One region of the Pseudomonas kielensis genome, then DNA from elsewhere that is predicted to be linked to it. Evidence: riboswitches for the same ligand, from Rfam matches in the RefSeq annotation. Region 1 holds a riboswitch; the other holds the start of a gene.
What was found. A riboswitch is a leader RNA that binds a small molecule or an ion and turns the genes downstream of it on or off. The one in region 1 is predicted to bind cobalamin.
Positions count from the first base shown of each region.

Region 2: linked by a shared signal. The riboswitch ahead of Q1W70_RS23070 (ABC transporter substrate-binding protein) and the one ahead of Q1W70_RS26705 (CbtB domain-containing protein) in region 1 are both predicted to bind cobalamin.

Region 1 is NZ_CP130043.1:5,766,849-5,771,033, reverse strand. Features, by position in the region: gene cobM (precorrin-4 C(11)-methyltransferase) at 1-739, opposite strand, end outside; gene Q1W70_RS26715 (cobalamin biosynthesis protein) at 821-1,234, opposite strand; gene Q1W70_RS26710 (CbtA family protein) at 1,231-1,935, opposite strand; gene Q1W70_RS26705 (CbtB domain-containing protein) at 1,947-2,135, opposite strand; cobalamin riboswitch at 2,235-2,460, opposite strand; cobalamin riboswitch at 2,617-2,827, shown strand; gene cobW (cobalamin biosynthesis protein CobW) at 2,927-3,994, shown strand; partial or broken gene cobN (cobaltochelatase subunit CobN) at 3,998-4,185, shown strand, end outside.
Region 2 is NZ_CP130043.1:4,950,686-4,954,870, forward strand. Features, by position in the region: gene Q1W70_RS23065 (FecCD family ABC transporter permease) at 1-617, opposite strand, end outside; gene Q1W70_RS23070 (ABC transporter substrate-binding protein) at 614-1,627, opposite strand; cobalamin riboswitch at 1,773-1,964, opposite strand; gene Q1W70_RS23075 (LysR family transcriptional regulator) at 2,082-2,993, opposite strand; gene Q1W70_RS23080 (HalD/BesD family halogenase) at 3,103-3,942, shown strand; gene Q1W70_RS23085 (ABC transporter substrate-binding protein) at 4,055-4,185, shown strand, end outside.

The DNA.
Region 1 (4,185 bases):
GGTACAGGTGCGCATGCCCGGCCCGGTACAGTGACGACTCACTGAAGGAGTCCGCCGCCAGCACCCGGCCCACCAGGATCAGCGCCGTGCGCCGAAAACCTTTGGCCTGGACCTTGTCGACGATGTCGTCGAGGGTGCCCAGGACCCAGTCCTGATCCGGCCAACTGGCCTTGTGCACCACGGCAATCGGGCAGTCGGCGCCGTAGTGGGGCAGCAGTTCGGCGACGATTTTCGCCAGGTGGTTGACCCCCAGGTGAATCGCCATGGTCGTGCCATGCCGGGCCAGGCTGGCGAACTCCTCGCCGGCCGGCATCGTGGTTTTATCGGCGTAGCGGGTCAGGATCACGCTTTGCGCGATGTCCGGCAGGGTCAGTTCGACCCCCAGCAACGCCGCACAGGCCGCCGTGGCCGTGACGCCGGGGATGATGTCGAAGGGGATGCCCAGCGCGCGCAGATGGCGGATCTGCTCGCCGATCGCCCCATACAGACTCGGATCGCCGGAATGCACCCGTGCCACGTCTTCGCCCCGGGCGTGGGCCTGGCTGATCAACTCGATGATCTGTTCCAGGTGCAGTTCGGCACTGTTGACCACCTGGTGCGCCCGGTGGCCCTGGAGCACGGCTTCAGGCACCAATGAGCCGGCGTAGATGATCACCGGGCAGCTGTGAATCAGCCGTTGGCCCTTGACGGTGATCAGTTCCGGGTCACCGGGACCCGCGCCGATGAAGTAGACGGTCATGGCCGGCTCCTGTGAAAAAAAGGACAAGGCAAGGCTTCAGATGAACGTTGCTCATGATCGAAGGGGTGGATTATCGGGATTTTACAGCGCGCAGGCCAATGCAAAGGTGGCCTGGGCGTATTTCTGCCGGGAAATCAGCAGGGTTGCCGGGGCCTGGGCCAACTGTTCGGCCAGGGCCAGGGCAGCGCTTTCGGCCACGCCATAACAGCCGGTGCGTTCGAAGGCGATCTGCGACTGGTGGCTGAGGCGGGCTTGATACTGGGCCAATTGTTCGCTGCTGAAGTACATCAGTGGCAGCGCCAGTTGGGCGGCCAGTTCGAGCAGTCCAGGCTCCTCGCGCTTGAGGTCGATGCTGGCCAGGGCCTTGATCGAGTGCAGCTCGATCTGGTGCGCTTGCAGGGCCTGATCGAGTAACGCGCGCAGCGTGCTCGCCGGGCAGCCACGCTGGCAGCCCAGGCCGACCACCAGGGTCGGCGCTGCGCGGGGGTCACTCATGCCGGGAACTGGCCCGCGCTTTTACGGCGGAACAACCAGGCGCTGAGCACGCCCAGGGCCAGCCAGAAAGCCACGTTGGTCAGTTGCGACGCGATCTTGAACTGCGTTTCCAGCGCTTGCGGCGCCAGCATCGAATGCACGGCCGGTTGGGGGGCGCCGATCACATGGGGTACCACCAGGATGGCAACGCCCAGCAGCTTGAGCAGCCAGTTGCGGCCGAACGCGATCAGGGCAATCCCGGCGGCGGTCGAGGCTGCCGTGCCGATCCACCACATTTGCCGTTGGCCCAGGTCGGCCGCGGCGGTGCCCGGCAACTCGGGTGGCAGGCCGAGGGTCGGTGCCAGGACGAAGGTGGCATAACCGGCCAGGCCCCAGAGCAGGCCCTGGGACGTGCGGGTCGGCGCGCGCAGGGTGTAGAGGCCCGCCAGCATCAGGGCAAAGCCGACGGCCACCACCAGGTTGCCGCCCGTGGTCGACAGCACACGCTGCCAGCCGTCTTCCGGTTCCCAGGCTTCGCCGTCATGGCTGTGGGCCGCGGTACCGGCGGCGTGTTCATGGACCTCAACCGCCGCAGGTGCGGATTGTTCGTAAGTCTCGGCCTGCAGAATCAACGGGGAGACCCAGAAACTCTGCAGCAGCGTCAGCAGCAGGGCGGCAAGCAGCCCACTGAAACCTGCGGTTTGTGCAATACGCTTGATCATCTGGGCAGGTCTCAGTGGCACGGGAAGGCGGCGCTGTGGCGGGTATCGTGGGCGGCGTTGTGCACGGCCTCGATATGGGAGAACCCGGCGAAGTACACCAGGCACACACCCAGGATCGATGCGCCGATGGCGGCAACGAGGCGTTGGCCCAGTGTGGTGGTGCTGGCGGTGGCGTGGCGGGTGCTGGTGATGGTCGACATGGCGCTTGCCTCTGGTCAGTCAGGGGTGAGTCGTGCGCATGCAAACCTCCGCGAGCCGGGCACGCAGAAACTTGAACAGCGCCCGCCCACCGCGGGTTTGTTGGCTATGTGTTGCGGGCCGGTCTCCGGGCTCACGAGGGGCGGGCTATGGCCACGCCTGCAAGAATCGCCTTCCCATGCCGTACAGCTGGCACAGTGGATCTGACTCTTCGCTCGCTTACCGTTGCGGGGGCAGCACCGGACTGACATGGCTTTGCAGTAAAGCACATGATTCACCGGTTTCCCGTTTCACCCTGTGAAGGGCACCCGTAACAAGGTGTGTAGGAGAGCATGGCCGGGGGATGGGCGTCAATTGGCATGGGTTCTCAATTGGGGCCCATGCGCCTGCATCGCGGGCAAGCCCGCTCCCACCAGTACTCCTGTGGGAGCGGGCTTGCCCGCGATGGGCTCGACTAGACATTGACCCGCCCCGATGCGATGCGTAGCCTTGCGCGTTCGAGGTTCTTTGGCGCGTGCGCCGAAGCTAAGAAGGGAACGCGGTCAATGCCGCGGCTGCCCCCGCAACTGTGAACGGTGCTGTTTCTGCCAGGCCACTGCACGCTTGATCTCAAGCGGCGGGAAGGCGCAGGAGCCGCCAGTCGAAAGACCGGCCCACCGTCAGCCAGGAGACCTGCCTCGTACCAGATTCTCACTACAACCGGGCGGGGTGATCCGGTGGCGAACGCTTTCCGCACGCCAGCGCGTTGCGGCTTCTCGTCCCGTATGCCCGCCACCTTGCCAAAGGGCATCCGATGAAAACACTGGCCAAACTCCCTGTCACCATCGTTACCGGCTTCCTCGGCTCGGGCAAAACCACCTTGCTGCGGCACATGCTCGACAACGCCCAGGGTCGTCGCATTGCGGTGATCGTCAACGAGTTCGGCGAGCTGGGCATCGACGGCGACATCCTCAAGCAGTGCACCATCGGTTGCACCGAAGAAGAAGCCACTGGCCGGGTCTATGAACTGGCCAACGGTTGCCTGTGCTGCACCGTCCAGGAAGAGTTCTTCCCGGTGATGCGTGAACTGGTGGCCCGTCGCGGCGACCTCGACCACATTCTCATCGAAACCTCCGGCCTGGCCTTGCCCAAGCCGCTGGTCCAGGCCTTCCAGTGGCCGGAAATCCGCAGCGCCTGCACGGTCGACGCCGTGATCACCGTGGTCGACAGCCCGGCCGTGGCCGCTGGCACCTTCGCCGCCTTCCCGGACCAGGTCGACGCCCAGCGCAAACTCGATCCGAACCTGGACCACGAATCGCCGCTGCATGAGCTGTTCGCCGACCAACTGGCCAGCGCCGACCTGGTCATCCTCAACAAGGCCGACCTGATCAGCCCTGAAGACCTGGCCCGGGTCCGCCTGGAAGTTGCCGAGGAGCTGCCGCCGGCGGTCAAGATCATCGAAGCCAGCAGCGGGCGCTTGCCGCTCGACGTGCTGATTGGCCTGGGGGCCGGTTCCGAAGAGCACATCGACAGCCGTCACAGCCATCACGACCATCACCACGACGGCGACGACCATGACGACCATGATCACGACGCCTTCGATTCGATCTCCATCGAGCTGCCGCAAGCCGACGAAAGCCTGCTGCTCGATGCCTTGACCCAACTGGTGGTCCAGCACGGCATCCTGCGGGTCAAGGGTTTCGCCGCGATCCCGAACAAGCCGATGCGCTTGCTGATCCAGGGCGTGGGCACGCGTTTCGACAAGCATTTCGACCGTCAGTGGGGCGCGGACGAAGCACGCACCACGCGCCTGGTGCTGATCGGCCAGGCGCTGGACGCCGCTGTGCTCGAAGCGCAATTGCGCGCCGCGCTCAGCGTCTGACCCATGCACCTGCTCAGGACCCAGCCCGGCGGTTTTGTTGCCGACGACAATATTGCCGACCTCGGGCAAACCCCCGCCGACCTGGTGATCCTGTGCAGCGGCGATTCCAGCCTGGCGCTGCTGGCCGAAGTGGCCCAGCAACTGCCGGATGACTACCCCAGCCTGCGGCTGGCCAACCCGATGCAGGTGCA
Region 2 (4,185 bases), 820 kb from region 1:
ACCGGTACGGCCAGCCACACCGATGGCCAGCGCACGCCACTGAGATTGCCCAGCAACCAGAACATGATGCCGCGCGCCTGTTCGGAGCTGGCGGACTTGGTGATCAAAAACGCCGTGAGCGCGTTGAACAGTTGTGACCCGGCGATCCCGGCGAGGATGATCTGCCCGGTTGCACCCGGTACACCGCTGGCACGGCCGAGCAACACCACCACGGCGAAGGCCACCACCGCCCCGGCAAACGCCCCGACCGACATTGAGATCGCGCCGGCGCCCAAGCCCAGCAGCGCCACCAGCACCGCGCCTGTCGAAGCCCCCGCGGAAATCCCCAACAAGTAGGGATCGGCCAATGGGTTGCGCAGCAGCGATTGCAGGATCACCCCGCACGTCGCCAGGCCCGCACCGCACGCCGCGGCCACCAGCGCACGGGTCAGGCGGTAGTTCCAGACGATGCCCTCGTCGATGGGGGCCAGGGCGTAACCGGCGGCCCAGAGTTTGTTGGCCAGGACCTGAAACACCACCGTGGGGTCGATATGGGTTTCGCCGATCGCCACGCCGGCAATCAGTGCGATCAGCAGGGTCACCAGTGCCCCGGAGGTGCGCAGTAGCATCGCCGTCATTGCGCCAGGTCGTAGCTGTTGAGGGCGGTCGCCAGGGTTTCAAGGCCCTCGAACATCCTCACACTGGCCTGCAGGGCCATGGCGTCGAGGACAATGATGCGGTTGTGTTTCACCGCGTCCATGTTGCGGGTCACCGGGTCGCTGCGCAGGAATTTCAGTTTCTTTTGATAGTCGTCGGCCGGAAAACGCCGGCGATCCATGCGCGCGATGACCAGGAAGGTCGGGTTAGCCTTGGCGATGGTTTCCCAGCCGACGCTTGGCCACTCTTCGTCGGACTCCACCACGTTGCGCACGCCCAGGGTATTGAGCATGAAGTCGGGAATGCCCTTGTGACCGGCGACATAGGGATCGATATCCAGGCTGGCACTGGAGAACCAGACCAACGCGCTGGTGTCCTTCAAGTCCTTGTTCTGCACCGTGGCCACGGACTTGGCCAGGCTGGCCTGGAGCTGCGCGTTGAGCTGCTGCGCACGCTCCTGGACATCAAAGATCTGCGCCAGTTGGGTGATGCTCTGATAGATGCTGTCGATCCGGAACGGCGCCAGGCGAGTCCCGTCGGCTCCCACCAGATTGTCCTTGGACTCGCAGTCCGAGGGCATCAGGTAGGTCGCAATCTTCAGCTCATCAAACTGCTCGCGGGTAGCCACCACCCCTTGCGGGCCAACCACCCACTCCAGCTCGACGGCGACCAGCTCCGGGCGCTTGCCAATCACCGACTCGAAACTCGGCTCGTTGTCGGCCAGGCGTTCGATCCCGGCGTTTTGCGCCTGGTACTGGGGCAACACATCGTTGAACCACAGGGAGGTGCCGACCAGTTTGTCGCCCAGCCCCAAGGCAAACAGCATTTCGGTGCCGGCCTGGCCAATCGTCACGGCCCGAGCCGGCGCGTGGGCGAAGGTCTGCGTGCTGCCACAGTTTTGCAGCGTCAGTGGGTACTGAGTCGGCGCAGCCTGGGCCACAGAACAAAGACCCAGACCCGTGGCGAGGGCGACAACGCGGGGCAGCAGCATGATGCAATCTCCATTTGAACCGTACACGGAGCGAGGGTGTCGGGCCTGGAAACACATCAACGAGCGCTGCCGAGAAACCGGGCAGGGGTCGATCACCAAAGTGACGCACGCGCAAGGATGCCCCTCCCGGACACCCCGCCGGTTAGTGATTGTTGCGTTGCCGGCAGGTCTCCTGACTGGTGCGTCATGGCGTGCTCCAGCCTTCCCGGGTCATCCCAGTGGCAGTTCAGGAGCAGGCTCGGCACCTACAGTTGCGGGGGCAGTTCCGTTTGATGCGGAGCGCGCATCACGGATTCCCTATTATTCCCATGTGGAAACCGGCGGCGGCATGGTAGTCGATTGTGGGGTTGGAGGCGAACCTATCTAAAGGATTGCGCCCGGCCGGCCACTCGAGGACTGCATGTTTGACCTGGCTAAACGCGGGTGTGGCTCAAATTCACGGGCTGACCAAGGATTAGCTGCATGCAGGTTTTCCTGCATTTTTAATCCAGGTATCAAGCTCCCTCACCATTTTGTTGACCTCACTGTCCTCTCGTTCCGAGGGGCGGACTATGGCGTTCCAGGCGATGTCGAGGCCGTCATTCAGGGCGGCCCACGCCAGCTCCCCACGCTCAAGGCTGGGGCTCACCAGATCCCGTTGCAATATGCTGATTCCGTATCCTGAGCGAACCAGTTCGACGATGGCTTCGATCAATTCCACCGTGATCATGCGGCGCGGCAGGATGCTGGCGGGAGCGAAAAACCGGTCATATTCCCAGCCACTGGCGCGATCGGTTGAGTACGTCACCAGGTTGTACGTCTTGAAGTCCTGCGCGTAGATGTTTTTCCGGCCGGCAAGAGGATGATCGGTCGCCATGATCGCAATCAGGTCGTCCCGAAAAAGCGGCAGTTTTGCTACGCCACTGGGCACCATGCCGTCATCGATGATGGACACATCAAGCCGACCTTGCATCAGGCTCGCGTAAACGTCGTTGCGGGGCACGGTCACCAGTGTGATTTCGATGTCGGGCCGAAGATGGGAGTAGTGCTTGATGAATTTTGGAATCCAGCGAAACGGGCCGTAGGAGGTGACCCCCATACGGACAAACGCGGTGACGCCACCGGCCATGGACCGAGCTTCGGACTCGGCTTCATTGAGAGTGGCGATGATGTCCTTGGCGGCTCGCTCCAGGCGCACCCCGGCGGGGCTGAGTCGCAGTTTGCCACCTGATCGTTCCGTCAGGCTCACCCCCAGGCGCCGCTCCGCTTCGCGTATGCGGTGACTGACGGCTGAAGGGGTCAGCCATAAGCGCTCGGCCACCGCGGTGACCGAGTCGACTTCTGCCAAGGTTTGCAACATCACCAGATGATCGAGCGTCAGTCTCATTGTCGTGCGACCTGAAAATAATTCACAAAATTGCGTAAAATTATGAGCGTGACTTGTTTTTGGCGGCGATGCAATCTGAATCCAGCAGAACCACCGGAGACCAACAATAATGACTACCCTGCCTTTCACACCTGCGCCAACCCTGAGCGATATCATCGATCTCGAGCGTTATCCCATTACCGATCGCACCAGCCCCGCTTATCTCGAACTGGTCAAGCACAGCCAGTCGTTGCTGGGACAAGAGGGGGTCGCGATCTTCCCGGGTTTTGTTCGTGATTCATCGGTTCTCGCGATGGCGCAACAAACACTTGCCCTGCACTCGCACATGTTTCATTTTCGGGAAAACCACACGGTTTACTTCAAACCGCAGGATGAAAGTGTTGACCCGGCGCATCCGCTACGGCGGTTGATGAACACGGCGAAAGACACCGTCGCGTATGCCGATATTCCCGGCGATCATTTGATCCGGCAGATCTACGGATCGGACGAGGTCCTTGCCTTCATCAAGGATGTCCTGGCCCTGGACACGCTCTATCGTCATGCCGACCCACTGGCCGCCCTTAACTTGCAGGGCTTCACGGCTGGACAGGAGTTGGGATGGCACTTTGACCGTTCCGACTTCAGCGTCACGCTGTCCCTTCAGGCGGCGAACGCTGGCGGGGATTTTGAGTACGTGCGCATGCTGCGCAATGAAAACGACGATTGTTATGACGCCGTCAGGGAGTTCCTCGATAACCCGAACACTCAGCAGGTCGAGGTTCTGCCTCAAGTGCCCGGCACCCTGACATTGTTCCGTGGCCGCTATTCATTGCACCGGGTCACGCCGGTGGAAGGAGACAGGCTGAGACTCAACGCAGTGTTTGCGTACGTGGACCAGCCCAATGTCGAGTTCAGTGCCTATGCCCGGCAATTGTTTTACGGGCGTACCTCCGTTGACCCGACAGCCTGAGTTTTGCCCATAACAATAAAAGTAATTTGCCTTACGTGTTTGCGCGCGTTTGTTCCTGTGTCGCACACAACAGTTCGCTGCCCCCAATAAAAACGATTCGGAGCGTCTGATCATGAAAAACAGGAAGCGTTTGCTGGCCTCGTTACTTACCCTCGGCCTGCTTGTCGGCAGTGCCTCAAGCCAGGCTGCGGGATGGTGTGAATCGGGCAAGCCGGTGAAGTTCGCCGGGTTGAACTGGGAGAG